DNA from 3 places in the Pantoea jilinensis genome. Region 2 is predicted to be linked to each of the others. Evidence: predicted binding sites of a transcription regulator. Region 2 holds the regulator's gene; each other region holds the start of a gene.
The links. Region 2 encodes PurR, which represses purine synthesis genes. Its sites were predicted from a motif close to CANGCAAACGTTTGCNTG; they were not measured.
Positions count from the first base shown of each region.

Region 1 (10,019 bases), 1.9 Mb from region 2:
GGCCCTTTAGCTGGCAGGTCAGCGGGATGGATTGCCCGAGCTGCGCCCGCACCATTGAAACCGCCGTCCGTCAGGTAAAAGGCGTGACCGACGCCCGCGTGCTGTTCAGCAGCGAAAAGCTGGTCGTCAACGCCGATCAGGATGTGCAAAACGCCGTTGAACAGGCGGTGAAAAAAGCCGGTTTTCAGCTCGCCATTCCATCAGCCTCGTCACCCGCCACGGCAGCCACTCCGGGCTGGCAACAGAACCGGATGCTGATTTTGCTGGCATTGCTGGTACTCGTCAGCAGCGTCGTCAGCCAGTTCGCGCCCGCCTGGGGCGATCGGCTGTTTGTGCTGACCACGCTGGTCGGCCTGATCCCGGTCGCGCGCTGTGCATGGCAGCGCATTCGCAGCGGATCGCCTTTTACCATTGAGACATTAATGACACTGGCGTCAGCCGGTGCGCTGATTATCGGCGCGCACGCTGAAGCCGCGATGGTGCTGGTGCTGTTTCAACTGGGCGAACAGCTGGAAAGCTATGCCGCTTCCAGGGCGCGCAGCGGCGTCACCAGCCTGATGGCGTTGCGGCCTGAGTCGGCTATTCGCCTTGAACAGGGCAAACGTCGTGAAGTACCGCTGGCAGCGCTGCAACCCGGCAATGTGATTGAAGTGGCGGCGGGCAGCCGCCTGCCGGTCGACGGCCGTTTAATCAGCCCGCTTGCCAGTTTCGATGAGAGCGCGCTGACCGGAGAATCATTACCGGTCACGCGGGCCAGCGGCGAAAAGATTCTCGCCGGCGCCACCAGCGTGGATCGGCAGGTAATGCTGGAAGTGGTGTCGAAGCCGGGTGAAAGCGCGATTGACCGTATCCTGCAGCTGATTGAGGAGGCGGAAACGCACCGTGCGCCGGTAGAACGCTTTATCGATCAGTTCAGTCGCATCTATACGCCACTGGTGATGCTGCTGTCGCTGCTGGTGATGGTGGTGCCGCCCCTGCTTTTCGCAGGCGACTGGCAGCCGTGGATCTACAAAGGTCTGACGCTGCTGCTGATTGGCTGCCCCTGTGCGCTGGTGATCTCCACGCCCGCCGCGATTACCTCCGGGCTGGCGGCGGCGGCGCGACAGGGCGCGCTGATTAAAGGCGGTGCGGCGCTGGAGCGGCTGAGTTCGCTGCGCAGAATGGCGTTTGATAAAACCGGCACGCTGACGCTGGGCAAGCCACAACTGACGCAGATCCTGCGATTTGGCGAGGCCAGCGAATCAGAGATGCTGGCGCTGAGTGCCGCTGCGGAACAGGGTGCGACCCATCCACTGGCCAGCGCTATCGTGGCGGCCGCGCAGGCGCGTGAGCTGGTGATTCCTGACGCGCTGGATCAGCAGGTGCAGGCCGGACGCGGTATCCGTGCGCAGGTCTCAGGCCAGCAGATTCAGCTGCTGACGCCAGGCCATGCTCCCGGTCTGACGCCGCAGCAAAATGCGCAGATAGCGCAACAGGAAGCCGAAGGTGAAACGCTGGTAGTGCTGATGCGCGATGGCGACGCGCTGGGTGCGCTGGCCCTGCGCGATCAGCTGCGCGACGACGCCGTGGAGGCGTTAAAGGCGCTGAAAAAGCTGGGCATTGAGAGCCTGATGCTGACGGGTGACAATCCTCGCGCCGCAGCAACCATTGCCCGTCAGCTCGATATCGATTATCGCGCCAGCCTGCTGCCCGCCGATAAGGTGGCGGCCATCCGTGAACTGAGTCAGCAGCAGCCGCTGGCGATGGTCGGAGATGGTATTAACGACGCCCCGGCGATGAAAGCGGCGACGCTGGGCATTGCCATGGGTAGCGGCACTGATGTCGCGCTGGAAGCGGCCGATGCGGCCCTGACGCGAAATCAGCTCAGCAATCTGGCCCCGATGATTGCGCTGGCACGCCGGACACGGCGCATCATCCGCCAGAATATCGGTATTGCGCTGGGTCTGAAGGCGATTTTCCTGGTCACTACCCTGATGGGCCTGACCGGACTGTGGCTGGCGGTGCTGGCAGATTCCGGTGCGACCGCGCTGGTCACTGCCAACGCCTTGCGGTTACTGCGTCGTCGCGCCTGAGTGTGAGGCTTCTGATCGATGAGTAAAGTTAACGACGGCCCGAACGGCTGTCGTTAACCCGCCATGCCTTTACGAATCAGAAACTGATAAGGCAGCGTGTCGGTCTGCTGCGCCAGCAGGCCATGTTCCATAAAGCGGCAGAAGCCGGGAATGTCGCGCGTCGTCGCCGGATCGTCGGCGATAATCAGCAACGTCTCGCCATCCTGCAGGCCGCGTACGGTTTTGCGCACCATCATGACCGGCTCCGGGCAACGCAGGCCACGGGCATCCAGCTGATGATCGGCAGAGGAAAAAGCATCGCTCATAATCAACTCGGTTCAGCAAAAGGGCGCCTATTCTAGCGCGTGCTGGCGGTGAAGCAAGGCGATAACGATTGCGTTAAAATTAACCATTGCATAAAAAGCACAACGCGGTAAGATGCCGCCGCTTTTTGCTCATAAAACTGCCAGGCGCTGCCCGAACGGCGTCCCGCAATGGGTTCCCTCACCCCAACATTAAAAAGGTTGAATATGCTCGCATTTTCTTCACGTCAGCGCATGCATGCGCTTTTCTGGTTGTCGCTGTTTCACCTGCTGGTGATCACATCAAGTAACTATCTGGTTCAGTTGCCAATTTCTGTCTTTGGCTTCCACACCACCTGGGGTGCATTCAGCTTTCCCTTTATCTTCCTGGCGACCGATCTCACCGTGCGTATTTTTGGCGCACCGCTGGCCCGACGCATTATTCTGGCTGTGATGATCCCGGCGCTGTTTATCTCTTACGGCGTTTCGGCACTGTTTTATCAGGGTGAATGGCAGGGCTGGCAGGCACTGGAAGTCATGAATCTCTTTGTTGCCCGTATCGCCTGCGCCAGCTTCATGGCTTACGCGCTGGGTCAGATCCTCGACGTTCATGTATTCAACCGTCTGCGTCGTCTGCCACAGTGGTGGATAGCACCCGGCTGTGCCATGTTCCTGGGAAATATCAGCGATACGCTGGCCTTCTTCTTCATCGCCTTCTACAAAAGTCCTGATGCCTTTATGGCGCAGCACTGGGTTGAGATTGCACTGGTGGATTACAGCTTCAAAGTGCTTATCTGCATGGTCTTCTTCCTGCCCGCCTACGGCGTATTGCTCAACGCCGCGCTGAAGCGTCTGGCGGAACGCCAGACCGCCCGCCAGGTCAATTTCGGCTGAGCCGGGTTTATCAGACGTTATTGTTGCAGGCTGTCTGGACACGGACAGCGCGGAACAATCCGTAGTACACGTAGTTCGTGAGGATTACTCGCTGCGCTCGCCCCTTCAGAGCCGCCCTGACGGGCGTTCAGGTTGCTAAAGCAGCCTGTGTGAGCACTGCCCAGGTTCAGAATGACAAAAAAATAGTCTGATTGGCCAGGCGCTAAGAGCCCATACCATTTCCGCCATTACCCGCTAAGATCTTCTGACAATCATCAGGTTGCGTTTGCAGCCTGATTCCTGTTGTATTACTGCCTGACTGGAAACTTAAAAAGGGATTCTGATGCGCAATCTGGTGAAATATGTAGGAATGGGTTTACTGGTATTGGGCTTAGCCGCCTGTGACCAGAAGAAAGATGAAGCGGCGAATGACAACGGCGTCAGCGCCAGTCAGTCGGCGCAGACTGTCACGCTGATGGATGGCAAACTGAGCTTCTCACTGCCACCAGGCATGTCAGATAAAAGCGGTAAACTGGGTTCGCAGACCACGAACATGCACGTTTACGCAGATGAAACCGGTGCCCGCGCCATCATTGTGATTGCCGGCGACCCGACCAGTGATGGGCTGGATGTGCTGTCGAAGCGCATGGAACAGCAGCAGCGTAACCGCGACCCGCAGCTGCAGGTAGTGTCGAACAAATCTGTGACGCTGAAAGATCAGCCCGCACAGCAGCTGGATACGGTGATTTCTGCCAACAATCAGACCTCATGGTCTTCTGTGGTGCTGGCTAAAGTCGATGGCAAGCTGGTGACACTGCAGATTACGCTGCCAGGCGATAATCAGCAGCAGGCGCAGAGCGATGCAGACAACATTGTGAAAAGCATTACGCTGAAGTAAAACAAAAGGCTGGCTTCCCACGAGGAAGCCAGCCTTTATTCAGAGCAGATTATAAACCTGTATTTTCCCGGATATATTTCCGCGCTTTCACGGCATATTCAAAAGGATTGGCCAGCGCCGGATCCTGCTCCGCTTCCACCACCATCCAGCCTTTGTAGCCGTAATCATCCAGAATTTTAAACACCGGTTTGAAGTCGATCACGCCATCGCCAGGCACGGTAAAGGTGCCCTTTTTCACGCCTTCCAGGAATGAGAGATGATTCTCCCGCACCTCAGCGACCACCTCATCACGCACATCCTTGAGATGAACGTGGAAGATGCGCGGCAGATATTTTTCCAGTACCGCCAGCATCTTCTGCTGAGAGCCTTCGGAGTAGTAAACGTGGCCAGTGTCATAGAGCAAACCCACCTGCTCGTCAGTCATCGCCATAAACCGGTCAATCTCTTCCGTGGTCTGAATGCCAGTGCCCATGTGGTGATGCAGCGTCACGCGCATCCCTTTCTCCGCTGCGATGCGGGCGAGTTCGTTGTAGCCTTCTGCCGTTAACTGCCACTCTTCATCGCTGAAAATCGCTTTCTCTTCAAACACCGCAAGCCCGGTGCCCTGAATACTTTTACTCTGCTCAGAACAGCCGATCACCCGCGCGCCCATCGCATGCAGGAAGTTCATGTGCTCGATGAACTGTTCGATGGTTTTCTCTTTGTCACCGTTGGCGAAAAAGGTGCTGAACCAAGCGTTGCAGATCTGGATGCCGCGAATGTCGAGCATCGGTTTCAGAATCGCCGGATCGCGCGGGTATTTGCTGCCCACTTCGCTGCCGGTAAAGCCAGCCAGCGCCATCTCGCTCACGGTCTGCTGGAAAGTATTTTCACTGCCGAGATCCGGCATGTCATCATTGGTCCAGCCGATCGGCGCGATAGCCAGTTTTACGTTCTCTTTGTTCATTTTCTCATTCCCAGGCGGAGAGCGGCCAGGCCGCATAGACAGCTGAATCAGTTATAGAAAGCAGGACGTGGCGGCATCTCTACCGGCTCAATCGCACCACTGTTCTGCGCTTTGATACAGGCATCGGCGGCCACGGAGGCGGCAAAGCCATCCCATGCAGAAGGTCCGGTAAGCTGGCCCGCTTTGATGTCGTTGATAAACGCCTGCAGCTCAACGTCATACGCTTCGATAAAGCGATCTTTCCAGTCCACCAGAATGGTGTTCGACAGGCGCGCATCTTTGCGCAGCTGTACTGATGAAGGCTCCGGCAGACGAGCAATCCCCTCTTCACCGACCACTTCACACTGAATGTCATAGCCGTAAGCGCAGTTAACAAAAATCTCAACGTCGATACGCACCCCTTTGTGGGTTTCGAACAGGACGATCTGCGGATCTTTCAGCTGACCATGCGACTTCGACGTCACGCGCGGGAAGATGACCTGCACGGTTTTATAGTCGTCGTTTGTCAGCCAGCGCAGCACATCCAGCTCGTGGATGAGGGTGTTGGTGATCGCCATCGGCGTGGTGTAGTTCTCTGGCACGGTCGGGTTGCGGTGCGCGCAGTGCAGCATCAGCGGCTCACCGATATCGCCATCGGTAATCACTTTTTTCAGGGCGCGATAGCCCGCATCGTAAGGACGCATAAAGCCGACCTGCACCAGGCGTTTACCGGCCTGAATCTCTGCATCCACCACCCGGCGGCAGCCCTCGGCGCTCATCGCCAGCGGCTTCTCACAGAACACCGGTTTACCGGCGGCAATCGCCGCTAAGGTGAACTCTTCATGGGTTGGATCCCATGAGGTGACCAGCACCGCATCAACATTCGGTGACTGAATCACATCGTGGCCATTTTCGAACACCTCCGCCTCAATGTTCAGGCGCTGCAGTGCAGCACGCGCGCCTTCGACATTGATGTCAGAGACGGCAACCACCTGGGCACCCTGCAGCACATGGCTGCAGCGGCGAATATGTTCCTGACCAATTGCACCTGTACCGATGACACCAAGTTTCAAAGTCATAATTACACCTGTGTAGGGTTCGTACGGAGAAGAGGAAAACGGGCCGCAGCACGGCCCGGAAATTAATATTTGCGCGCCTGATCCAGATGGCTGTTGAGCTTGTCCGCCACCGCCTGAGCGCGTTCGGTCTTCGACGCCTGCGCCACACCGACATGCCACCAGCTGAAATATTTGTGGATCATGGTTTTAGGCAGCACTTTGATGTCGATAAGGGTGGAAACCGTCTGGGTGCGGGCATCTTCCAGCGCCGCTTTGAGCTGCTCCAGCGTGGTGACACGATAGGTTTTGCAGCCATAACCGGCAGCAATCGCGGCGAAATCGACCGGGATAAAACCGCCGTCCAGCTTGCCGCCTTCCGGGTTACGGAAGCGGAACTCGGTGGTGAAGCTGTCCATGCCGTGTTCCATCTGCAGGTTATTGATGCAGCCGTTGGTCATGTTATCCAGCAGCACCACGTTAATTTTCGCCCCTTCCTGAATCGAGGTGACCAGCTCTGAGTGCAGCATCATAAAGGAGCCATCACCGACCAGCGCATAGACCTCGCGCTGCGGTTGCGCCAGCTTCACACCCAGCGCGGCATTCACTTCATAGCCCATGCAGGAGTAGCCATATTCAACGTGGTAGGCGTTGTAATCTTTGGTGCGCCAGACGCGCTGCAGGTCACCCGGCAGACTGCCTGCCGCTGCCACGACCACCGCATCTTTTGGCAGTTGCTCGTTCAGTGTGCCGAGTACGCTGCTTTGCGTCAGCAGCGACTGGGTCAGGCGGTTAAATTCAGCGAACACCGCTTCGCGGTCGAGATGGTCAGCAATCTCCGGCACAAAGTCGCCATCGTGATATTCCACCTGGTAGACGCGCTGCGTCTCTTTCAACAGCTGACTCTGCGCCTGCTCAATCTGGTTGCCCCAGTCGTTGCTGTAGTGCTGTGAGGCCAGCGCGGCAGTGAGCGCGGTCAGCCCTTCGCGGGCATCGGCCAGCAGCTGCACGCCATCCAGCTTGTAGCTGTCGAAGTTGCTGACATTGATGTTCAGGAAGCTGACATCGGGATGCTGGAAAATCCATTTCGATGCAGTCGTGAAATCGGTGTAGCGGGTGCCGATGCCGATCACTAAATCGGCCTCTTTTGCCAGCAGGTTAGCGGCCAGACAGCCGGTTTCACCCACGCCGCCGACGTTCAGCGGATGGTCAGAAACCAGCGTGCCTTTGCCCGCCTGCGTCTCGGCAAAGGGAATCTGATAACGCTCAGCAAACTGGCGCAGCGCCTCGCCCGCTTCGGAGTATTTCACACCGCCGCCGCAGATAATCATCGGCTTGCGCTTACGATTAATCAGCGTCAGGGCATCTGCCAGCTGCGCCGCCACCGGCAGACGGCGATCCAGACGGTGCACACGTTTCTGGAAGAAGTAGTCCGGATAATCCCAGGCTTCGCCCTGCACATCCTGCGGAAGAGAGAGCGTGACCGCGCCGGTTTCAGCCGGATCGGTGAGTACGCGCATGGCATTAATACAGGCGGACATCAGCTGCTCCGGGCGGCTGACGCGATCCCAGTATTTGCTGACGGCGCGGAAGGCGTCGTTGGTGCTGATGCTGAGGTCGTAGCTCTGCTCAATCTGTTGCAGTACGGGATCGGGCTGGCGGGTAGCGAAGACGTCGCCGGGCAGCAGCAGCAGCGGAATGCGGTTAGCCGTCGCCGTCGCGGCGGCGGTGATCATATTCGCCGCACCAGGCCCCACGGATGAACTGCAGGCGATAATCTGACGGCGCAGTGACTGGCGTGCAAAGCCGGTGGCAGCATGGGCCATGCCCTGCTCATTACGGCCCTGATAAACCATCAGATCGCCGCTATCCTGTTCCAGCGCCTGGCCCAGCCCCAGCACGTTGCCATGGCCGAAGATCGCGAAGATACCTTTGACGAACTTCGTTTCAACGCCATCGACATCAATGAATTGATTATCCAGAAATTTAACCAGCGCCTGTGCCGTGGTCAGTCTGATAGTGCTCATATTCTTCCTTACATGCTGGTGGACTCCGACTTCCGCGACAGCACGCCAGGCGTTGTCATGGGCGGAAAAGGCGACCGGAATAACTGAAACGTGAGGCGATTATAAACAAATATTTTTTTCATAAAACACGATTACAGAAGAAACATTTCATTTTGCGAGTGAGATCAAATTTAATGGCGGCTTCAGGTGTGACGGGGGATTGCAGAGGGGAAATCTGGAACGTTTAACAGAGAGTGGCACATGATGAAAAAATTTATTTCAATGCAGCAGCATGCCTGACTGGCGTGCGAATTCCTGCGATCACCTTCACAACCCTGACATACCGGACATCGTGCAGACGAAGACTGCACAGACGGAAGAGAATCAGGAGTTTTACCTGGTTCACAAAATTGCGATGGATATTTCATTTCGTGTTGAATATGGAATTTTTATTCCTCATAATTCTCCCATTGTCAGTCAGACACCCACAGACCCGGATGCAGAGCGAATATAGCGTCGACCTTTTCGCCCGCCAGCCCTGCTAATCACAAGAGGAAACCACAGGTATGAGTACACAACAGAAGCCGCTTGATGTGATTTGTATCGGGCGAATTGCCGTTGATTTTTATGGCCAGCAAATTGGAGCGCGGCTGGAAGATGTCACCTCCTTTGCGAAATATCTGGGCGGTTCCTCAGGCAACGTCGCCTATGGCACCGCGATTCAGGGGCTGAAATCAGCGATGCTGGCGCGGGTGGGAGATGAGCATAATGGGCGCTTTCTGCGTGAAGCGTTGCAGCGCGTCGGCTGTAATACCGATGCGTTGATCACCGATCCGCGGCGTCTGACGGCACTGGTGATCCTGGGCATCAAAGACGAAGAGACTTTTCCGCTGATTTTCTACCGTGATAACTGCGCTGACATGGGGCTGGTGCCGGAAGATATTGATGAAACCTTTATTACCTCTTCCCGCGCGGTAGCGGTAACCGGCACTCACTTATCGCATCCACAAACCCGTGAAGCTGTGCTGAAAGCGCTGGATATCGCCCGCCGCAACGGTCTGCGCACGGCGCTGGATATTGATTACCGCCCGGTATTGTGGGGGCTGACCTCGCTGGGTGACGGTGAAACGCGTTTCATTGAGTCTTCCCAGGTTACGCAGCAGTTGCAGGAAGTGGTGCACTATTTCGATTTGATCGTCGGCACCGAAGAGGAGTTTCACATCGCCGGTGGCAGCACCGACACCCTGACTGCTCTGAAGAACGTTCGCAAGGCGAGCCAGGCAACGCTGGTCTGCAAACGCGGTCCGCTGGGTTGCGTGGTGTTTGAAGGGGATATACCGGATAGCTGGGAAGAGACTCAGCTGCACACCGGCGTGCGCGTTGACGTGCTCAACGTGCTGGGCGCGGGTGATGCCTTTATGTCTGGCCTGCTGCGCGGCTGGCTGAATGATGAAGGCTGGGAGCAGGCGTGCCGTTACGCCAACGCCTGTGGGGCGCTGGTGGTTTCACGCCACGGCTGTGCCCCGGCCATGCCAACCAAAGCGGAACTGGATGATTTCCTGAGCCGCGACAAAGAGGTGAAACGTCCCGATCTCGACAGTCGTCTCAACCACCTGCACCGCGTGACCACCCGCAAGCAGGCGTGGCCGGAGCTGAACGTTTTCGCTTTTGATCATCGCAAACAACTGGCGGACATGGCGGAGGAAGCGGGCGTGGATGAAAGCCGTATTCCACAGCTGAAACTGCTGCTGCTGGAAGCCGCTCAGAAGGCCGCCAGAGAGGCGGGATTAGAGAATAGGAGCGGTATTCTGGCGGATACCACCTATGGTCAGAAAGCGCTGAATGCCATCACCGGGAAGAACTGGTGGATTGGCCGTCCGATTGAGCTGCCGAGCTCACGTCCGCTGCG
Region 1 is NZ_CP077746.1:314,382-324,400, reverse strand. It holds gene KTJ90_RS01475 (zinc/cadmium/mercury/lead-transporting ATPase) at 1-2,072, shown strand, start outside; gene tusA (sulfurtransferase TusA) at 2,126-2,377, opposite strand; gene KTJ90_RS01465 (7-cyano-7-deazaguanine/7-aminomethyl-7-deazaguanine transporter) at 2,582-3,247, shown strand; gene KTJ90_RS01460 (DcrB family lipoprotein) at 3,570-4,124, shown strand; gene iolE (myo-inosose-2 dehydratase) at 4,174-5,070, opposite strand; gene iolG (bifunctional inositol 2-dehydrogenase/D-chiro-inositol 1-dehydrogenase) at 5,118-6,128, opposite strand; gene iolD (3D-(3,5/4)-trihydroxycyclohexane-1,2-dione acylhydrolase (decyclizing)) at 6,191-8,131, opposite strand; gene KTJ90_RS01440 (5-dehydro-2-deoxygluconokinase) at 8,677-10,019, shown strand, end outside.
Region 1: a site for PurR is predicted at 2,435-2,452, ahead of tusA (sulfurtransferase TusA). Genes of this name have one in related genera too.

Region 2 (10,019 bases):
CATTCGGCGCTTTATGACACGCAGCAGACAGCAACACTGTTCTGCGAGCTGGTGAACCGCTGGAAACGCTTAGGCGGCTGGCCACTGCCTTTCGCGGAAGGCGATGCAGAAGCCAGTGCATCCGCATAAGGGATGCTGCAATGGAAAAGGCCGACGTGATGTCGGCCTTTTTTTATTCTGCTTCTTTAAATTTTTCTGCAGTCTCTTTGATCAGCGTCTGCAGTTCACCACGCTGTAACATCTCAACGATGATGTCGCAGCCACCGACCAGCTCGCCATCAACCCACAACTGCGGGAAGGTTGGCCAGTTAGCGAATTTCGGCATCTCGGCACGAATGTCCGGATTCTGCAGAATATCCACGTAAGCAAAACGCTCACCACAGGCTGACAGCGCCTGTACCGCCTGTGCAGAGAAACCGCAGCTAGGCAGTTTCGGGGAACCTTTCATGTACAGCAGGATCGGATTTTCTGCGATCTGGCGCTGAATTTTTTCTACAGTACTCATAATTGCCTTCCTTAAATCGTGACTTCGTGTTTGTTTATTGTAGCGACTTCGCAGCGTGACTGAAAACGAGATTTTGTCCGCTACCGATTATACCGCCATCATTGTTAAGTCCTGCAGCGGGATGCACGACCCTCTGATTATTAACAGCGGGTAACAGTTTAATAATTCGTAATAATTTCGCTGATATAAGACGCTGAAAATGTTCATTTTCAGCGCGATTACGTGGGTTGCACAGATTAATATTAAAAGGCATTACAGTTTTTAAACGAACTGGACTAGAATGGCCTGGGCCCTGATCCTGGATCAGATTAATCTCAACTTTGTCGCGGTGCGTAGTGGCCCTGACAACTTAACTAATCAACGGACTATGCGTTTAATCATTACGCTTTTCATGCTGGCCATTGCGCAACTGTTTTTCAACGTCGCTGCTGCTTCACCGCACACGCCGGTGAACGTCAGTACGCATAAAGCAGAAAAAAAGAGTGCGCGCGACGATGAACGCCGCAAACGTCGCCAGGTAAAAACGGTGACGAAAAAGACTCGCCTCAGCCCTGTTCAAAAACTTAAAACGAAAAAACAGAAAAAAGTCGAACTCACTGCCAAACAGACGCCTGCTAAGAAGACCTCGCTTAAAACCGCCCGTATAAGCAAAAGCCAGCAAAAGAACAAAGAGAAGAAACGCTATGGCCATCAGCGCCTGCTAAAAACCGCTGAGGTCACCACCAGCGAGCCGGGCACGATTAAAATGAGCAAATCCCACCGTCAGCGTTATCAGAAGGCTCGCGAAACCGCGATGACCAAACTGATGGGCCAGCTGGGTAAACCCTACCAGTGGGGCGGCACTTCGCCGCATACCGGCTTCGATTGCAGCGGCCTGGTCTGGTACGCCTATAAAGATCTGGTGAAGTTTAAGATTCCGCGTACCGCTAATGAGATGTATCACCTGCGTGACGCCGCACCCATCAAGCGTGAGTCGCTGGAGAAAGGCGATCTGGTCTTCTTCCGTATTAATGGTCGCGGTACAGCGGATCACGTTGGCGTGTACCTGGGAGATGGCAAGTTTATCCAGTCACCGCGTACCGGAAAAGACATTCAGATTAGCGCATTAGGGGAAGATTACTGGCAGCGTCATTACATTGGTGCCCGTCGTGTGATGACGCCGAAAACCATACGCTAACCAGAAAACAGTCGTAAAAAGCCGGGAGATTCCCGGCTTTTTTTTAGTGCAGAATGGCGGTAAAACTAAAGGCTACAATCATCAGCAGACAGCCCGCAGTCGTCATTAAAGCCAGTTTAAGATCGGTACTCATTGTTTGCTCCTTAGTCACACAATTTGTGGGGATATCGCATTTTCCCACAGGGCCCGGTAAAAATCTCGTTTTATCCGTTCAGCCTTGTTAGAATCCCGCCTTTGTTGCGCAACGCGCGCAATCCTGATTCCGTTTGCGCCGGTTTTCAGGCGTTTGATTTTCGCCAGCGGCCTGTAAACCGGCCAGAAACGCGGCATTTTTGCGGAAAAAACCCTGAGCAGACGCAAACGTTTAACACTACGCTTATCATAGAGTTAGATAAGCACTGGAGTCCGATTTTCATGGCAACAATTAAAGATGTGGCGAAACGCGCTGGCGTCTCAACGACGACAGTTTCGCACGTCATCAATAAAACCCGCTTTGTCGCAGAAGAGACGCGCAACGCGGTCTGGCAGGCGATAAAAGAACTGCACTATTCGCCAAGCGCCGTGGCGCGCAGCCTGAAAGTGAATCACACCAGAACGCTGGGCCTGCTGGCGACCTCCAGCGAAGCCCCCTATTTCGCAGAGATTATTGAAGCGATTGAGAATCACTGTTTTGACAAAGGCTATACGCTGATTCTGGGGAATTCGCATAACGATCTGCAAAAACAGCGCGCCTATCTCAGCATGATGGCGCAGAAGCGTGTCGATGGTCTGCTGGTGATGTGCTCAGAATATCCAGACGACCTGCTGCAGATGCTGGAAGAGAACCGTAACATCCCGATGGTGGTAATGGACTGGGGCGAATCGCGCGCCGACTTCACCGACACGGTTCTGGATAACGCGTTCCAGGGCGGCTATCTGGCAGGACGCTATCTGATTGAACGCGGTCACCGCGACATTGGTGCTATCCCCGGTCAGATGGAGCGTAATACCGGTGGCGGACGTCATGCCGGTTTCCTGAAGGCGCTGGAAGAAGCCAGCATTCAGCCGCGCGCCGAGTGGATTGTCCAGGGTGACTTTGAGCCGGAGTCGGGCTATCAGGCGATGCAGCAGATCCTGTCACAGAAACAGCGCCCGACGGCGGTGTTCTGCGGTGGTGATATCATGGCAATGGGTGCAATTTGCGCCGCCGACGAAATGGGTTTGCGCGTACCGCAGGATATTTCGGTGATCGGTTATGATAATGTGCGCAACGCCCGCTATTTCGCACCGGCCCTGACCACCGTGCATCAGCCTAAAGCTCAGTTAGGTGAAAAAGCGCTGGATATGCTGCTGGACCGCATCACCAGTAAGCGTGAAGTGTCACAGACGATTGAAGTACACCCTACGCTGATTGAGCGCCGCTCGGTGGCCGACGGTCCATTCCGCGACTATCGCCGTTAATCCTCGCTTAACCACTCCTGATTAAGCGTTTGCGCATCACCCAGGTAGCTGAGCAACCAGCCAGTCGCCGGTGATGCGCGATCCTCAGCCCAGCTGACACAGCAGGGACTGTCCGGAAACGCCACCGGCAGAGTCAGTTCAACCAGATCGCCGCTGTCGAGCAGTGGCCTGGCAAGATGACCGGGCACCATCGCCACACACAATCCCGCCTGCACGCACTCCAGCCCGGTTTGCCATTCCGGCACCACCAGCCTGCGCTGGTTATCCAGCGTCCATGTCATTCGGCGCGGCAGTGCGCGTGAAGTATCTTCCAGCACCAGTGACGGCCAGCTACGCAGCGTGTCGTCATCGATCTGGCTCGCCTGCGTCAGGGGATGATCGGGCGCGACCACGCAGCGCCAGTTGAGTGTGCCCATATCGCGAAACGCAAAACGTCCGCCCACCGGAATCGCCTGGGTGGCCCCAATGGCCACTTCTACCCGGCCATCGGCCAGCGCATCCCAGACGCCGTTAAAAACTTCATAACTGATGATCAGCTCCATGTCGGGGAAATGGCGATAGAAATCTTTAACCAGTTGCGGGGTGCGCTGAGGTTTAGCGATACGGTCAACCGCGATGCTGAGCTGACCGCGCCAGCCGTTGGCCAGCTGCTGACACTGTCGTCGTGTGGCTAGCATTTTTTTGATGACGCTGCGCCCTTCACGGACAAAATGCTCGCCTGCCGGAGTCAGTACCACTTCACGGTGCTGACGCTCAAACAGCGGCACCGCCAGCCAGCTCTCCAGCTGCCGCACCGTGTAACTGATGGCAGAGGGCACCCGATGTAACTCCTGCGCAGCAGCGCTAAAGCTGCCGCCACGGGCGACTGCGTCAACCACTTCTAATGCATATTCTGACCACATAATCTGCCTTCAAAATTTTTAACAGCAAGCGGCAAATATTACCGTTTCACAGCAGCAAACGCACCTTTTACACTCTGCCGCGTTTATCCTGCAAAAATGAGAATGAGATGTTGTCGAATAAAGGATTTATGCCTTACCTTGCCCTGCTGAGCATGCTCGGCTTTTTAGCCACCGATATGTACCTGCCCGCCTTCGGCGCGATGCAGCAAACGTTTAACACCTCACCCGGCCTGATCAGCGCCAGTATGAGTCTTTTTCTGGGAGGCTTCGCTGTGGGTCAGCTCTTCTGGGGACCCCTTTCCGATCGCATTGGCCGTAAACCTGTGCTGCTTACCGGGCTGGCCATGTTTGGGATCGGTTGTGCAGGCATGCTGTGGGTCAATGATATCTATCTGATGCTGGCGCTACGTTTTGTTCAGGCGATTGGCGTCTGTGCTGCTGCCGTTAGCTGGCAGGCACTGGTCGTGGATCGCTACCCTGCCGCACGTGCCAACAAAGTTTTCGCCACCATTATGCCGCTGGTTGCACTCTCTCCGGCACTGGCCCCGTTGCTGGGCGCCTGGCTGATTGGTCATTTCCACTGGCGTTCAATCTTCCTGGTGCTGACCCTGATTGCGGTAGCCCTGATTCTGACCACGCTGCGTCTGCCCACTGTTCGCAAAGTCGCAGGTGAAAAAAAGGCACAGCCGGGTTTCTTTACCCTGCTCAAATCGCGGGTTTATAGCGGCAACGTGCTGATCTACTCAGCCTGTTCTGCCAGCTTCTTTGCCTGGCTGACGGGTTCGCCGTTTATTCTGGCAGATTTAGGTCTCTCGCCTGCCGACATCGGCCTGAGTTATGTGCCACAGACCCTCGCCTTTTTGATAGGTGGCTTCGGCTGTCGCGCCCTGCTCAACCGCTTTAACGGTTCACAGTTGCTGCCCTGGTTACTGGGTATCTACAGCCTGAGCATTCTGGCGCTGTTTGCTGTTGCGCTTGCCGGCAACAGCACGCTGGTTAGCCTGATGGTTCCATTCTGCGGCATGGCGCTGGCGAACGGCGCGATCTATCCGATTGTGGTCTCCAGTGCATTAATGCCCTTCCCGAATGCTACCGGCAAAGCGGCCGCATTGCAGAACACACTGCAGTTAGGTCTGTGCTTCGCCGCAAGCCTGGCGGTATCAGCCGGATTAACTCAGGCGCTGTTTACCACCACACTCACGATGACGGCGACCATTGTGCTCGCGCTGTTCGGCTTCGCCATGCAGCGTGCCGACAGCGCACAAAGTGTTGTTGCCTCAGCGCAACCTGCCTGCCAGGATAATCACTGACACACTGACTTCTTAGTTAGCATCCTAACAATAAGTCATTGAATATTGACCCGCGTGAGAATATACTCATTCGGGTCAACAAATCTGTAATAAATCAACAATATAATAACGTAATAATCTGATTGGCACCCTGTTGCCGGGACGGTATTCGCGCGCGTTATTCTCATCTTGCCCGTCCAGCTGCAGGCTATTCCAGTCCTCTGTATCACACAATAACCGGTGTGCGGAGTCATCCGTAACGTTTCTCAATGCCTGACGAAATTGGCTACTCTTTGTTCAGGTTCAGATTGGACAGGTGGTGGAAAAGCTATGAGTTCATCTTATGCTGAAGTAGTGAGCCCGGAAGAGAACCATTGGTATCGCATCGTTCATGAACTGCTGGAATCAGCGGATGTCGAAATCAATGGTTCACGTCCATGGGATATTCATGTCACGCATCCAGGTTTTTTTAAACGTGTTCTGCAGGAGGGTTCACTTGGGCTCGGTGAGAGCTATATGGATGGATGGTGGGAGTGTGACCGGCTGGATATGTTCTTTCACCACGTACTTAAACATAAACTCGATCAGCAATTGCCTCATCATTTTAAAGATACGTTGCGCATTGCCGCCGCTCGCTTAACGAATCTGCAATCAAAAAAACGGGCCTGGATTGTCGGTAAAGAGCATTACGATCTCGGCAACGATCTTTTTTCACTGATGCTTGATCCTTATATGCAATATTCCTGTGGCTACTGGAAAGAGGCCACGACGCTGGCGACAGCACAGGAAGCCAAGCTGGATATGATCTGCCGGAAATTAGCGCTGGAACCCGGGATGTCGCTGCTGGATATTGGCTGTGGCTGGGGCGGACTCGCGGAATTTGCTGCACGTCATTACGGCGTCAAAGTGCATGGCGTGACGATTTCCGCCGAACAGCAAAAACTGGCGCAGCAGCGCTGTAACGGATTAGACGTCACAATTCTGTTGCAGGATTATCGCGATCTGAATGAGCAGTTTGATCGTATTGTTTCAGTGGGAATGTTCGAACATGTCGGGCCAAAAAATTACGCCACCTATTTTGATGTGGTCGATCGTAATTTAAAACCTGACGGTATTTTCCTGCTTCACACTATTGGTGCAATTAAGACCGATATGAGCGTCGATCCCTGGATCGATAAATATATCTTCCCCAATGGTTGTCTGCCGTCAGTGCGTCATGTAGCGGATGCCAGCGAGCCCCACTTTATTCTGGAAGACTGGCATAACTTTGGTGCTGATTACGACAAAACATTGATGGCCTGGCATGAACGCTTTGTGCAGGCCTGGCCAGAACTGGCGGATAAATATGGTGAACGCTTTAAGCGGATGTTCTCTTATTATCTCAATGCCTGTGCCGGTGCCTTCCGGGCGCGTGATATTCAGCTGTGGCAGATTGTGTTCAGTCGCGGTGTTGAGGGCGGATTACGGGTGGCGCGGTAGGGTCATGTTAAGAAGATGCTGCCGCGCCAGGGGCTTTAAAAAGGGGCCTGTTCAGTTTTGAGCGTGTAACAGCACAGGAACACAGAAAGATTTGAAAGAGACAAACCCGTTATCCGTGGCGGGGGACGCTTTCCTCTTCTGACTGTGTTCCCTGTGCTTCAGGCTATTATATCGCTGCCAGATTCACCCGGATGGGCTCCCCAGCAATCTTTGACGCTTATTAGCTCTCGGCGTCAGTCTGGCCGGTCAGCATGCTCATCGCTGCCGCGGCATCGCGCTGTGCTAATACCCGCTCAACGGTCTCTACGATTGCCTGCGTGTGTGGATCGATCTCAATATTAACCCGATCGCCAAACGTCTTCGCGCCCAGCGTGGTGCGCTCCAGCGTTTCCGGGATCAGATAGACGCAGAATTTGGTTTTCGTCACATCGCCGACTGTCAGGCTGATACCGTCGATGCCGACAAAACCTTTATGCAGAATATATTTCATCTGCGTCGGGTCCTGGATTTTAAACCAGATTTCGCGGTTATGTTCTGACTGGATAATCTTGCAGATCTCAGCGGTGGTCATAATATGACCTGACATCAGATGACCGCCTATTTCATCGCTGAATCGGGCTGCACGCTCAATATTGACCACATCACCCTGACGTAAATCACCCAGGTTAGTTACCCGCAAGGTCTCTTTAATTAAATCAAAACTGACGCAGTCGCCGTCAATTGCCGTCACGGTTAAACAGCAACCGTTGTGCGCGACAGATGCGCCCAGCGCCAGACCCGGTAAAAGCGCTTCCGGCAGTCGGACAGTGTGGGTACGAAACAGTTCTTTCTCTTCAATGGACACGATTTCTGCGGTGCCCTGCACAATACCGGTAAACATAGTCTTTGCCTCTGCGAAGTTTGCGCTAGTTTATCACAGCTCAGGTCAGGTGTTAGATTTCAGCCGACGCCCTCTATTTAATGACGGCGTAAAACGCATTGTGTGACAAAGATTGGCGAATGCTATTGCGCCAGTTACACTAGCCCGCGCAATTTCCTGGGCTTTTCTGCCCTTTTAATTCTTTCAACAAATCAGGTGTTAACGTGCAGAAGTATTTAACAGAAGCGCGTCAATTGCTGGCCCTTGCGATTCCAGTCATCCTTGCTCAGGTGGCGCAAACCGCAATGGGATTTGTGGATACCATTATGGCCGGTGCAGTCAGCGCCACGGATATGGCCGCCGTTGCTGTCGGCACCTCTGTCTGGCTTCCGGCCATCCTGTTTGGTCATGGTCTTCTGCTTGCATTGACGCCCACCGTTGCGCAACTCAACGGTTCAGGTCGCCGCGAACGCATCGGCGAACAGATTCGTCAGGGATACTGGCTCGCTTTCTTCGTCTCGCTGCTGATTATGGTGCTGTTATGGCATGCAGGCTATCTCATCCGGGCGATGCATGACATCGATCCTGCGCTGGCGCTGAAAGCAGAAGGCTATCTGCATGCCCTGCTGTTTGGCGCGCCTGGCTATCTCTTCTTTCAGGTGCTGCGCAATCAGTGCGAGGGGCTGTCGAAAACCAAACCCGGCATGGTGCTGGGCTTTCTGGGCTTGATGTTCAACATCCCGCTCAACTATGTCTTTATTTATGGGCACTTCGGCATGCCTGCCCTGGGTGGTGTCGGCTGTGGTGTAGCGACCGCCTCTGTTTACTGGGTGATGTTTATCTGTATGCGCTTCTGGGTACGCCGGATGGGCAGCATGCGTGATATCCGGCTTGAGAGCCGCTGGTCGCCTCCTTCGCGTCCGATTCTGAGCCGCCTGATGACGCTGGGATTGCCAGTGGCATTGGCACTCTTTTTTGAGGTCACCTTGTTTGCCGTTGTTGCTCTGCTGGTCTCGCCACTGGGTATCGTCAATGTGGCGGGTCACCAGATTGCGCTGAACTTCAGTTCACTGATGTTTGTGTTGCCGCTGTCGCTGGGTGTCGCGACCACCATTCGCGTCGGTTATCGTCTGGGTCAGGGGTCCACCGAGCAGGCACGGGTCGCGGCCTGGACCGCTCAGGGTGTGGGCATCAGCATGGCCGCGCTGACCGCGATTTTTACCGTCACGTTTCGTCATCAGATCGCCCTGCTCTATAACGATAATCCCGAGGTGGTGACACTGGCGGCACAGCTGATGCTGCTGGCGGCCATTTATCAGTTTTCGGACTCGATTCAGGTGATTGGCAGCGGGATCCTGCGCGGCTATAAAGATACGCGGTCGATTTTCTTTATTACCTTTATCGCTTACTGGCTGCTGGGACTGCCCGCGGGCTACCTGCTGGCACTGACCGACTGGATTGTGCCGCGGATGGGTCCGGCGGGTTTCTGGTGCGGTTTTATTATTGGTCTGACCTCAGCGGCTTTGATGATGCTCTGGCGTATCAGGCGGTTACAGCAGTTACCGGCGGACATCATCCTGACACGTGCAGCACGATAGCTTTAAACGCGGGTCATTCGTGGCCCGCAATGTCGAAAAAAACGACGGTTAGCACAGTTGCTGCTCAGTCATGGCGAAAAAACTATTTTCCCCTTGCCAGGCTTACACACTGCCGTTAATATTCGTCCCCGCTGTCGCCCTGACAGCATGTTGCGCTCTTAGCTCAGTTGGTTAGAGCACCACCTTGACATGGTGGGGGTCGATGGTTCGAGTCCATTAGAGCGCACCAAGTGCGTCCGTAGCTCAGTTGGTTAGAGCACCACCTTGACATGGTGGGGGTCGGTGGTTCGAGTCCACTCGGACGCACCAATATTTAGTATGCGCTCTTAGCTCAGTTGGTTAGAGCACCACCTTGACATGGTGGGGGTCGATGGTTCGAGTCCATTAGAGCGCACCACTTTCAGAATTCCTTCAGTTTGCGCAACGCCTCCTTTTATTGATCTGCATCGCTTCTCCCCTCTGCTTTTTGATTGGTTTTCGCATACTTAGCGTCTATACTGTCCCGCGTTGCTTACTTGAAAGGTTTCAGCGATCACGTGCTTACTGCGATAACTCAAATGATTTGCGCAACAACAGCGTGGTGGTTACCAACCGTAACCGCACAACTTCCCTGCACGCCTGGCCTTCGTCACCTATTCTTACTCAGTACTGCCCTTTTCAGTCTCAATCAGAAATTTCACTTCGATGCGCTGCCATCGAATTCCGCCCTTATTCATCCATCACAACTTACAGAAAATCCGTCATGAAAAAGACTAAAATCGTTTGTACAA
Region 2 is NZ_CP077746.1:2,256,286-2,266,304, forward strand. It holds gene rnt (ribonuclease T) at 1-129, shown strand, start outside; gene KTJ90_RS10650 (Grx4 family monothiol glutaredoxin) at 173-508, opposite strand; gene KTJ90_RS10655 (C40 family peptidase) at 873-1,682, shown strand; gene cydH (cytochrome bd-I oxidase subunit CydH) at 1,726-1,815, opposite strand; gene purR (HTH-type transcriptional repressor PurR) at 2,097-3,122, shown strand; gene punR (DNA-binding transcriptional activator PunR) at 3,119-4,024, opposite strand; gene punC (purine nucleoside transporter PunC) at 4,132-5,334, shown strand; gene cfa (cyclopropane fatty acyl phospholipid synthase) at 5,644-6,792, shown strand; gene KTJ90_RS10685 (riboflavin synthase subunit alpha) at 7,013-7,672, opposite strand; gene KTJ90_RS10690 (MATE family efflux transporter) at 7,876-9,249, shown strand; tRNA gene KTJ90_RS10695 (tRNA-Val) at 9,402-9,478, shown strand; tRNA gene KTJ90_RS10700 (tRNA-Val) at 9,482-9,558, shown strand; tRNA gene KTJ90_RS10705 (tRNA-Val) at 9,570-9,646, shown strand; gene pykF (pyruvate kinase PykF) at 9,992-10,019, shown strand, end outside.

Region 3 (10,019 bases), 1.2 Mb from region 2:
ATGAATCCCGGTCGCTTTTTCAATCGCCTGAAGCTGCGTGGCCCAGTCGGCCCACTCAGGCGGGCAGTTGTAGCAGATAGCATTTTCCGCCGCCTGGACCCATGAACTGGTCAGCGTGCAGCCGGCCAGCAGCGCCGCGCTGGCGATATATCTGAGATTAAACGTGAGTGACATGATGTTTCCCTGAAGAAGAGCCATGAAATGCCGGGGCGATACTCTCCCCGAGCCGTAAATGATGGGGCAGCAGGTGGGTTTCACTGCCTGGATTCAGAAGCAGATCAATGGCGAGCGTACCCATCAGCGCAATCGGCTGAACCACGCTCGCCAGTGACGGTGAAAGCTGTTCGCCCAGCGCAATGCCGTCGAAACCGATCACTGACAATTGATGCGGCACGCTGACACCTGCACGTGCAGCTGCCCCCAGCAGGCTGATAGCCAGCAGATCGTTACTGCAAATCACCGCTGTCAGCGGCGAAGGTGCATTCATCAGCGGCAGCAGCGGCTTGAAATCGGAGTGGATATGGCTCGGCATCTCAACCATCGCCTGCGGTGTCAGACCGGCCTGCTGCATGGCCTGGCAGTAGCCAAGAAAGCGAAGACGTGCGCGATCGGATTGCTGCATTGGGCCTGCGGCCATCGCGATGTGACGGTGACCCAGAGAGATGAGATGGGTGGTCGCTTCGGCCATCGCTTTGCGGTTGTCGACGTGCAAAGCAGGCCATGCGTGCTGTTGCGGCACGCTGTGGGTCAGTACAAATGGCATCTTCGCTGCCGCCAGTGTGGGCAGCAGCGCACTGCGGTCGGCGTCTGCCACCGTCAGTACCAGACCGGCAACACGCTGGTGCAGCATATGTTCGACAATGGCTGCTTCCCGCTCAGCCTGATAATCACTGGTCGCCACCAGCAACGCATAGCCTGCCTGCTGCGCCTGCTGCTCCATCGCCTGCAATTGCATGGCAAAAACCGGATTGAGCAGAGAAGGCAGCAGTACACCGAGCGTGGTGGAGTGGCGGGTACGGAGCTGACGGGCAATGTGATTCGGCCGAAAACCTATCTGTTCTGAGGCGGCAAGCACCTTTTGCAGCGTACCCGGTTTAAGCAGATGAGGATCAGAGAAGGCGCGCGCAGCGGTTGCGCGGGAAACCCCTGCCAGTCTGGCTACGCTGATTAAATCGGTCATGTCTGCCTCGTTTATCGTCAATGAGATCGATCTCATTGCGGTTTAAACTAGTGGCGTTATATGACAGGCGTATCTCAGGAAGTTGACTGACAGATGACAGCGGCAGTGACGCCGCTGCTGGAGAGTTAAAGCATCAGGAAGGCGTAACCGCTGTTTTCCAGGGTGGCAACGGTGGTGCCGCTGGAGATGGTATGAGTGACCATCGGGTCAATCCAGTTGCGATCAAGCTGATGAAACGCGACAGACTGATCACAGATAGTGACCTGAACGCCCGCTTTTTTCAGCTCGCTGATCAGCTTCAGGTTCGGGTTATCGACGCCATAAGCTTTGCTGAACTGATCATTATTCAGCGCTGATGACACTGCATCACCATTAATCGACACCACAAATTTCAGCTGGTCGAGTGGTACACCCGCCGCATAATAGAGGTTGGTGACGCGTGCTACGCGCTCCAGACCCAGATTCGGCTTACGAATATCGCCTTCATTCCGGTTAATCTGGAAAACAATTTTATTACTCAGGCCCGCTGTCGTGCCGGGTTTAAATGCGGGCGTGTCGACATAATGTATTTTGCCGTAGCCCTCGATTGCTGGCGTACTCCAGAAATCAGCAGGCTCAGATTTATTATCTGCCATTTTCCCGCTGACCTTATCGTATAATTCCGGCAACTGTAAAACATTGCCCCCAATAAATCCGGCAACGGCTGCCATCACCACTAAAGCTGCTGGACGCATTTACGTTTCTCCCAATTATTTAAATATGAATTACATTGCCAGCCACGCGTATCCCTGATTTTGCAGGGTTGATACGGTGGTTGGACTGGAAAGGGCATGTACCACGGATTTATCAATCCAGTTATTGGGATAGTGATGGAATGCCACGGACTGATCGCAGACCGAGACTTTCACTCCCGCCTGATTCAGCTCATTAATCAGCTTCAGGTTTGGATTTTCGATGCCATAAAATTGTTTGAAATGGGCATTGTCCAGCATGGCGGGCGTCGCATCTCCGGTGACTGACACCACAAACTTCAGTTGGTCAGCCGGAATACCCGAGGCGATATAGAGATTGACCACCCTGGCTACGCGTTCCAGCCCCAGATTGGGCGCGGTCATCGCCCCGTCGCTTCGGGTAATCTGGAAAACAATTTTGTTACTCAGGCCCGGCACCGGTTTAAACGCGGCGTCAGGCTCGTAATGAATTTTTCCGTAACCTTCAATCGCCGGCGTGCTCCAGAATCCGGGTGCTTCCGGTGGCTCGGTTGCAAAATGGCGTGTCACTTTGTCGTAAATATCGCCACTCTGTGTGACAGCCGCGCCAACGACGCCGCCAATAATGGCGATTAACGCGTATGAAACAACTGAACGCATAACCCTTCTCTCCGGCATATTATGTCTGGCAGATTCAGAATTTAATCAGGTCGGCTATCTATACCACAGCGCAGGTGTAATGCTTGCCTCTGTAAATTCAGGTCAACGCAGCGCTGATAACTATTGGAATTATTCACAGACGGAATTAATCGAAAAGTTTCATGATGAGAAATAAAAAGTCTTATCAGGAGTGGACCTGACTATTTCTCCTTTTTCCTTTTCGATGCTATTCATTATATAAAAATAACAACCAGGCTAATCTGGAACACGTGGAATAAGGCGGGAGAGACGATTTGATTTATCAATGGTTGAAAGGCATTTAGCGGCGCAGAGTGCGCTATTTTTTCAGAGTAGACCTGGAAAAACACATGCCATGTTCAGTTTTTTTGAGTGAATTTACATAACTTTATAAAAATAAGCTTACTGGCTTCGGTTGTATGGCAGCAGATTCTGCTCTGATTCAACGAAGCGCAATGTAAATAAACAACAACGCCATAATATAACCGCTGACGACCCCGGCAATACCCCGCCAGTTTTTTTTCGTTTAACTGCCGTTTAAACTGGCAGGATATTCAATTTTTTTCTTCATAATCGGCGATCTTGCTCAAATCAGGCGGGCGATTTGCCAGAAAACAACATTTCTTTCTTTTGAGGCCCTGGTTAAGATAGTCACGAACCGTCGTTATCTGCGAAAAACGGAACATTCCCGCTGCGCACCTGTCCATTCTCAGGGCCTCTCTACAGGATTCAGGCATGTTGAACTCGTTAAAGAAAACGCTGATCGCCGCGCTCCTTCCGACGCTCATTTTCTCCACTCTGACACCCGCTAACGCCGATGTCAGTGACTCACTTCCCGATATTGGTACTACGGCGGGTTCGACGCTATCAATTAATCAGGAATTGCAGATGGGCGACTTCTATGTGCGCCAGCTGCGCGCCAGTGCGCCGCTAATCAACGATCCGCTGCTCAATCAGTACATTAATCAGCTGGGGCAACGACTCGTTTCTCACGCCGACTCGGTGAAAACGCCGTTCCACTTCTTTCTGATTCAGAACGATGAACTTAACGCCTTTGCCTTTTTCGGTGGCAACGTGGTGCTGCACTCAGCGCTGTTCCGCTTTACCGACAATGAAAGCCAGCTGGCATCGGTAATGGCACATGAAATCTCGCACGTCACCCAGCGCCATCTGGCGCGTGCCATGGAAGATCAGAAGCGCAACGCGCCACTGACCTGGGTCGGTGCGCTTGGCTCTATTCTGCTGGCGATGGCCAGTCCGCAGGCGGGCATGGCCGCGCTGACGGGTACTCTGGCGGGAACGCAGCAGGGAATTATCAGCTTTACGCAGGGCAATGAGCAGGAAGCAGACCGCATCGGGATTCAGGTGCTGCAGCGCGCTGGCTTCGATCCCCAGGCAATGCCGAACTTTCTGCAAAAACTGGCCGATCAGAGCCGCTTCTCTTCGAAGCCACCTGAAATTCTGCTGACGCATCCCCTGCCCGACAGTCGTCTGGCGGATGCCCGCAACCGTGCTAATCAGATGCGGCCGGTGGTGGTGCAATCCACGGAAGATTTCTATATGGCAAAGGTGCGTTCGCTGGGGATGTACTCTACCGGACGTAATCAGCTGACCGATGAACTGCTGAGTCAGTACGCCAGCGGCAATTCCCGTGAGCAGATGGCGTCACAATATGGCAAAGCCATTCAGTTTCTGCAGGCGAAGAGTTACGCCGATGCGAAACGGATTATCACCCCGTTGCTGGCGAAGCAGCCTAATAATGTCTGGTTCCTGGATATCATGTCGGACATTGATATCGGGCTGAATCAGCCACAGCAGGCCATCGCCCTGCTCACCGCCGCAACCGGTGCCAAAAACAGTCCGGTGGTGCAGCTCAATCTGGCCAATGCCTACGTTGAAGCGAAACAGTATGCCAATGCCAGCCGTATTCTGAACCGCTACACCTGGGCCAATAAAGATGATCCCAACGGCTGGGATTTACTGGCGCAGGCCTCGGCGCAGCAGGGACTAAATGATGAAGAGTTATCGGCGCGGGCAGAGAGTCTGGCCCTGAATGGCCAGCTTGATCAGGCGATCACCACCCTGAGCAGTGCCAGCGCACAGGTGCCGCTCGGCAGCCTGAAACAGGCGCGTTACGATGCCCGTATCGATCAGCTGCGACAGTTACAACAGCGCTTTAAGCAGTATCAGAAAGGCTAAGCACTCACACCGCCAGCACGCCGCGAACAGAGAAGAAAGGATAGTCTGAGATGGTGACGATTTATCACAACCCGCGCTGCAGCAAGAGCCGTGAGACACTGGCGCTGCTGACTGCCCGCGGAATTGAGCCAGATGTGGTGCTCTATCTGCAGACGCCGCCCGACCGCGAGACGCTGCAAATCCTGTTACAGAAACTGGGTATGCAGAGCGCACGCGAGTTAATGCGAACTAAAGAGGCGATCTACAGCGAGCTGGCGCTTGACGACAAAGGTGAAAGTGCGCTGCTGGATGCGTTGGTAGAGAATCCGGAGCTGATTGAAAGGCCGATAGTGATCAATGGCGATAAGGCGCGGATTGGCCGCCCGCCAGATGCGGTGCTCGACATTCTTTAAAGGCCGAGCGTCTCTTTAACAAAGGGAATGGTGAGTTTGCGCTGGGCGCTGATCGAGGCGCGATCAAGACGATCCAGCGTATCAAACAGCGTACGCATTTCACGATCGAGTCGCTTCAGCAGGAAGCGACCCACATCTTCCGGCAGCTCAAATCCGCGTAACCCGGCACGCAACTGCAACGCCTGTAATTTATCTTCATCAGAAAGCGGCTGCAGGCGATAGATTTGCCCCCAGTCGAGCCGCGAGGCGAGATCGGGCAGCTGAAGATTAAGCTGGCGTGGCGGACGATCGCCGGTGATAAACAGACGCGTGTTACCGGTTTCCAGAATGCGGTTATAGAGATCGAAGATCGCCATTTCCCATTCCGGCTCGCCTGCAATGCACTCGATGTTATCGATACAAACCAGTGACAGCTGCTCCATCCCTTCCAGAACGTCCGGAACAAACCAGGTGCGTTTATCCAGCGGAACATAGCCCACGGCTTCACTGCGCGCGGACATTTCGGCACACGCGGCGTGCAGCAAATGGCTCCGCCCACCGCCTTCGCGTGACCAGAAGTAGAGATAGCTGCCATGTTGTTGGTTGAGCGCGCCTTTCAGGGCGGCAATCAGCGACGGGTTTTCCCCCGGCCAGAAGCTGGAGAAGGTTTCATCGTCAGGTAAATAGAGTGGCAATGACAATTGTGCCGGCGTGTTCAGAAGCACCTCAGCAAGAGAACAAGCAAAAAATCGGGGGAAGTCTAACACAGTTTTCAGAAAGAGATGAATGGGGCGTCCCTGCCCCGGATCCTGTCAGGCTCGCGGCGATCACTGCTCGCGCGTTTCTTCAGCCTCCAGCACCACTTCTTCAGGTCTGAGCAGCGAGATAACCCGGAAGATCAACGCCAGTCCGACACCGACGATCGTCGCCAGCGCCATGCCTTTCAGCTCCGCTGCGCCGATATGCACTTTCGCCCCGCTGACCCCGATGATCAGGATCACCGAGGTGAGGATCAGGTTCTGCGCTTTGTTGTAATCGACTTTGGATTCGATCAACACCCGGATACCGGAGGCGCCAATGACCCCATACAGCAGCAGCGACACACCGCCCATAACCGGAACCGGGATCGCCTGGATCACCGCCGCCAGTTTGCCAACGCAGGAGAGCAGAATCGCCAGAATCGCCGCGCCGCCAATCACCCACGTGCTGTAGACGCGGGTAATCGCCATCACACCGATGTTTTCACCGTAGGTGGTGTTGGGTGTGGAACCAAAGAAGCCGGAGATGACGGTCGATAAACCGTTGGCGAACATCGAACGATGCAGGCCGGGGTCGCGAATCAGATCTTTCTTCACGATATTGGCGGTGACTACCAGATGACCGATATGCTCGGCAATGACCACCAGCGCCGCAGGCAGAATCGTCAGCATCGCCACCCACTCAAAGCGCGGCGTATAAAAGGTCGGCAGTGCAAACCAGGGCGCTTTGACCACGCCGCTCCAGTCAACGATGCCCATAAACGCGGAAAGCAGATAACCCGCCACGACCCCGACCAGAATCGGGATGATCGCCAGGAAGCCACGGAACAGCACCGAACCGAATACGGTTACCGCCAGCGTGACCAGCGAGATCAGCACAGTTTTACTGTCGGGCGCACTGCCTTCAGCTGGCAGCAGGCCCGCCATATTCGCGGCCACACCCGCCAGCTCCAGACCGATGACAGCGACAATTGCACCCATCGCCGCCGGAGGGAACATCACATCAAGCCAGCCGGTTCCGGCGCGTTTGACAATCAGCGCCACGATGCAAAACAGCACGCCGCAGAGAATAAACCCGCCCAGTGCGACCTCATAACCCAGCGGCAATAACAGCAGCACCGGCGAGATAAAAGCAAAGCTCGAACCCAGATAGGCGGGAATTTTGCCTTTACAGATAAAGAGATAAATCAGTGTGCCGACCCCGTTAAACAACAGCACTGTCGCCGGGTTGATGTGAAACAGAATGGGTACCAGTACCGTGGCACCAAACATGGCAAACAGGTGTTGCAGGCTGAGTGGAATGGTTTGCAGTAACGGCGGTCGTTCACTGACGCCAATGGCGCGACGAGTCATCATTTATCCCCTTATTTTTTCCCCGACGATTCGGGCCTCAGGCACAGCAGCAGGCACGCCGGTGCGCCTTGCGGCAGGCCGAATCCGTGGGGTGTTTTTTGCCAAAAAAAAGCCGACTCTCTGGTCGGCTGTGCGTTTTATTTGGTTCCGAAAATTTTGTCCCCGGCATCGCCGAGCCCGGGAATGATGTAACCCTTTTCATTCAGTCCCTGGTCCACTGACGCGGTATAAAGCTCGACGTCAGGATGCGCTTTCTCCAGCGCGGCAATCCCTTCTGGTGCAGCAACCAGAACCAGCACTTTGATGCTGGTGCAGCCCGCTTTCTTCAGCAGATCGACGGTGGCGATCATGGAACCGCCGGTCGCCAGCATCGGGTCAACCACCAGCGCCAGGCGCTCTTCAATGTTAGAGACCAGCTTCTGGAAGTAGGGAACTGGCTCCAGGGTTTCTTCATCACGGTAAACACCCACCACGCTGATACGGGCGCTGGGAACGTGCTCCAGCACCCCTTCCATCATGCCCAGGCCGGCACGCAGAATCGGGACCACCGTGATTTTTTTGCCTTTGATCTGGTCGATCTCTACCGGGCCATTCCAGCCCTCAATGGTGACGCGCTCTGTTTCCAGATCGGCGGTCGCTTCGTAGGTCAGCAGGCTGCCCACTTCAGAGGCCAGCTCGCGAAAACGCTTTGTGCTGATATCATGCTCACGCATCAGGCCCAGTTTATGTTTGACCAGCGGGTGTCTGACTTCCACGATCTTCATTGGTGTTCTCCCGGAATGTGTTGAGCTAAAAAAAATCGCGGGATTATACCGCCTTTTGCGCCCTGCGCCACCTGCTCTTGCGCAAAGCCGCGGCTTTTACCGGAACAAATAGAGGATTAATGAAAATCGCCCGATGCGCAATCCCGGACTCGCAAACGTTTGCCTGCACTGATAGAATTGCCGCGCTTTATTTTAACCACCAACCGCAATTCGCGTGGGGACCTCGCAGTGACCGACAAAACCTCTCTCAGTTACAAAGACGCCGGTGTTGATATTGATGCTGGTAACGCTCTGGTTGACCGTATTAAAGGCGTAGTGAAAAAGACGCGTCGCCCGGAAGTGATGGGTGGACTGGGCGGTTTTGGTGCGCTTTGCGCGCTGCCGCAAAAATACCGTGAACCGGTGCTGGTCTCCGGCACCGATGGCGTCGGCACCAAGCTGCGCCTGGCGATGGATCTCAAACGCCACGATGCCATTGGTGTTGACCTGGTCGCGATGTGCGTTAACGACCTGGTGGTACAGGGCGCTGAGCCGCTCTTCTTCCTCGACTACTACGCCACCGGCAAACTGGATGTGGAAACCGCCTCTGCGGTGATCACCGGCATCGCCGAAGGGTGTCTGCAGTCGGGTTGTGCGCTGGTCGGCGGTGAAACCGCTGAGATGCCAGGCATGTATCACGGCGAAGATTACGACGTGGCGGGTTTTTGTGTCGGCGTGGTGGAAAAGTCAGAAATCATTGATGGCAGCAAGGTGCAGGATGGTGACGTACTGATCGCCCTCGGATCAAGCGGCCCGCACTCCAACGGCTATTCGCTGGTGCGCAAAATTCTGGAAGTCAGCAACACGGATCCACTGGCTGAACAGCTGGAAGGCAAACCGCTGGCTGATCATCTGCTGGAACCGACCCGCATCTACGTGAAAAATATCCTGAGCCTGATTGAGCAGGTCGATGTGCACGCTATTGCGCACCTGACCGGCGGCGGCTTCTGGGAGAATATTCCGCGCGTACTGCCTGACAATACTCAGGCCGTGATCGACGAGAAGAGCTGGGAATGGCCGGCGGTATTCAGCTGGTTACAGCAGGCGGGCAACGTCAGCCGTTTCGAGATGTACCGCACCTTTAACTGCGGCGTCGGCATGATCATTGCCCTGAGCCCGGCAGAGGCGGACAAGGCGATTGCGCTGATGCAGGCCGCAGGCGAGAAAGCCTGGAAGCTCGGCGTGATTAAAGCGTCGGATGCTGAAGAGCGTGTGGTTATTAACGGATGAAAAAGCTGGTTGTACTGATTTCCGGCAACGGAAGTAACCTTCAGTCCATCCTTGACGCCTGTGAAAGCGGGCAGATTCACGGCAGCGTCGCTGCCGTGTTCAGCAACCGTGCCGCCGCTTATGGCCTGACGCGGGCGCAGGAGGCGGGCATTCCCGCCCATGCGCTTGCCGCCAGTGACTTCGCTGACCGCGAAGCTTTTGATCGTCAGCTCATCGCTGAAATCGATGCCTACCGTCCAGACCTGATTGTGCTGGCCGGTTATATGCGCATTCTCAGCAGCGCTTTTGTGGCGCATTTTCATAATCGCCTGCTGAATATCCACCCTTCCCTGCTGCCGAAATATCCGGGTCTGCATACGCATCGTCAGGCGCTGGAAAATGGCGACAGCGAACATGGCACTTCCGTGCATTTCGTGACGGACGAACTGGATGGCGGACCGGTGATCCTGCAGGCCAAAGTGCCGGTCTTTCCTGGCGACAGTGAAGCGGAGATTACGGAGCGGGTGCAGCACCAGGAACACGCTATCTATCCGCTGGTGATCAGCTGGTTTGTTGAGGGTCGGCTGGAAATGCGAGACGGCAAAGCCTGGCTGGATGGTGAACCGCTGCCGCCGCAGGGCTATGCTAACGACTGATGCATGGGAAGCCAGGGCTTCTTATGAAGTACTGGCAGAGTAAAGATTCAGGGAGCCTATGCCCTCCGTAAAGACGCAAAAAATGCTATCCATGGCAGCTCA
Region 3 is NZ_CP077746.1:1,094,886-1,104,904, reverse strand. It holds gene KTJ90_RS05220 (ABC transporter substrate-binding protein) at 1-174, opposite strand, end outside; gene KTJ90_RS05215 (LacI family DNA-binding transcriptional regulator) at 158-1,180, opposite strand; gene KTJ90_RS05210 (DsrE family protein) at 1,306-1,914, opposite strand; gene KTJ90_RS05205 (DsrE family protein) at 1,945-2,550, opposite strand; gene bepA (beta-barrel assembly-enhancing protease) at 3,304-4,767, shown strand; gene arsC (arsenate reductase family protein) at 4,818-5,159, shown strand; gene hda (DnaA inactivator Hda) at 5,156-5,863, opposite strand; gene uraA (uracil permease) at 5,966-7,249, opposite strand; gene upp (uracil phosphoribosyltransferase) at 7,387-8,013, opposite strand; gene purM (phosphoribosylformylglycinamidine cyclo-ligase) at 8,242-9,282, shown strand; gene purN (phosphoribosylglycinamide formyltransferase) at 9,279-9,917, shown strand.
Region 3: a site for PurR is predicted at 8,162-8,179, ahead of purM (phosphoribosylformylglycinamidine cyclo-ligase). Genes of this name have one in related genera too.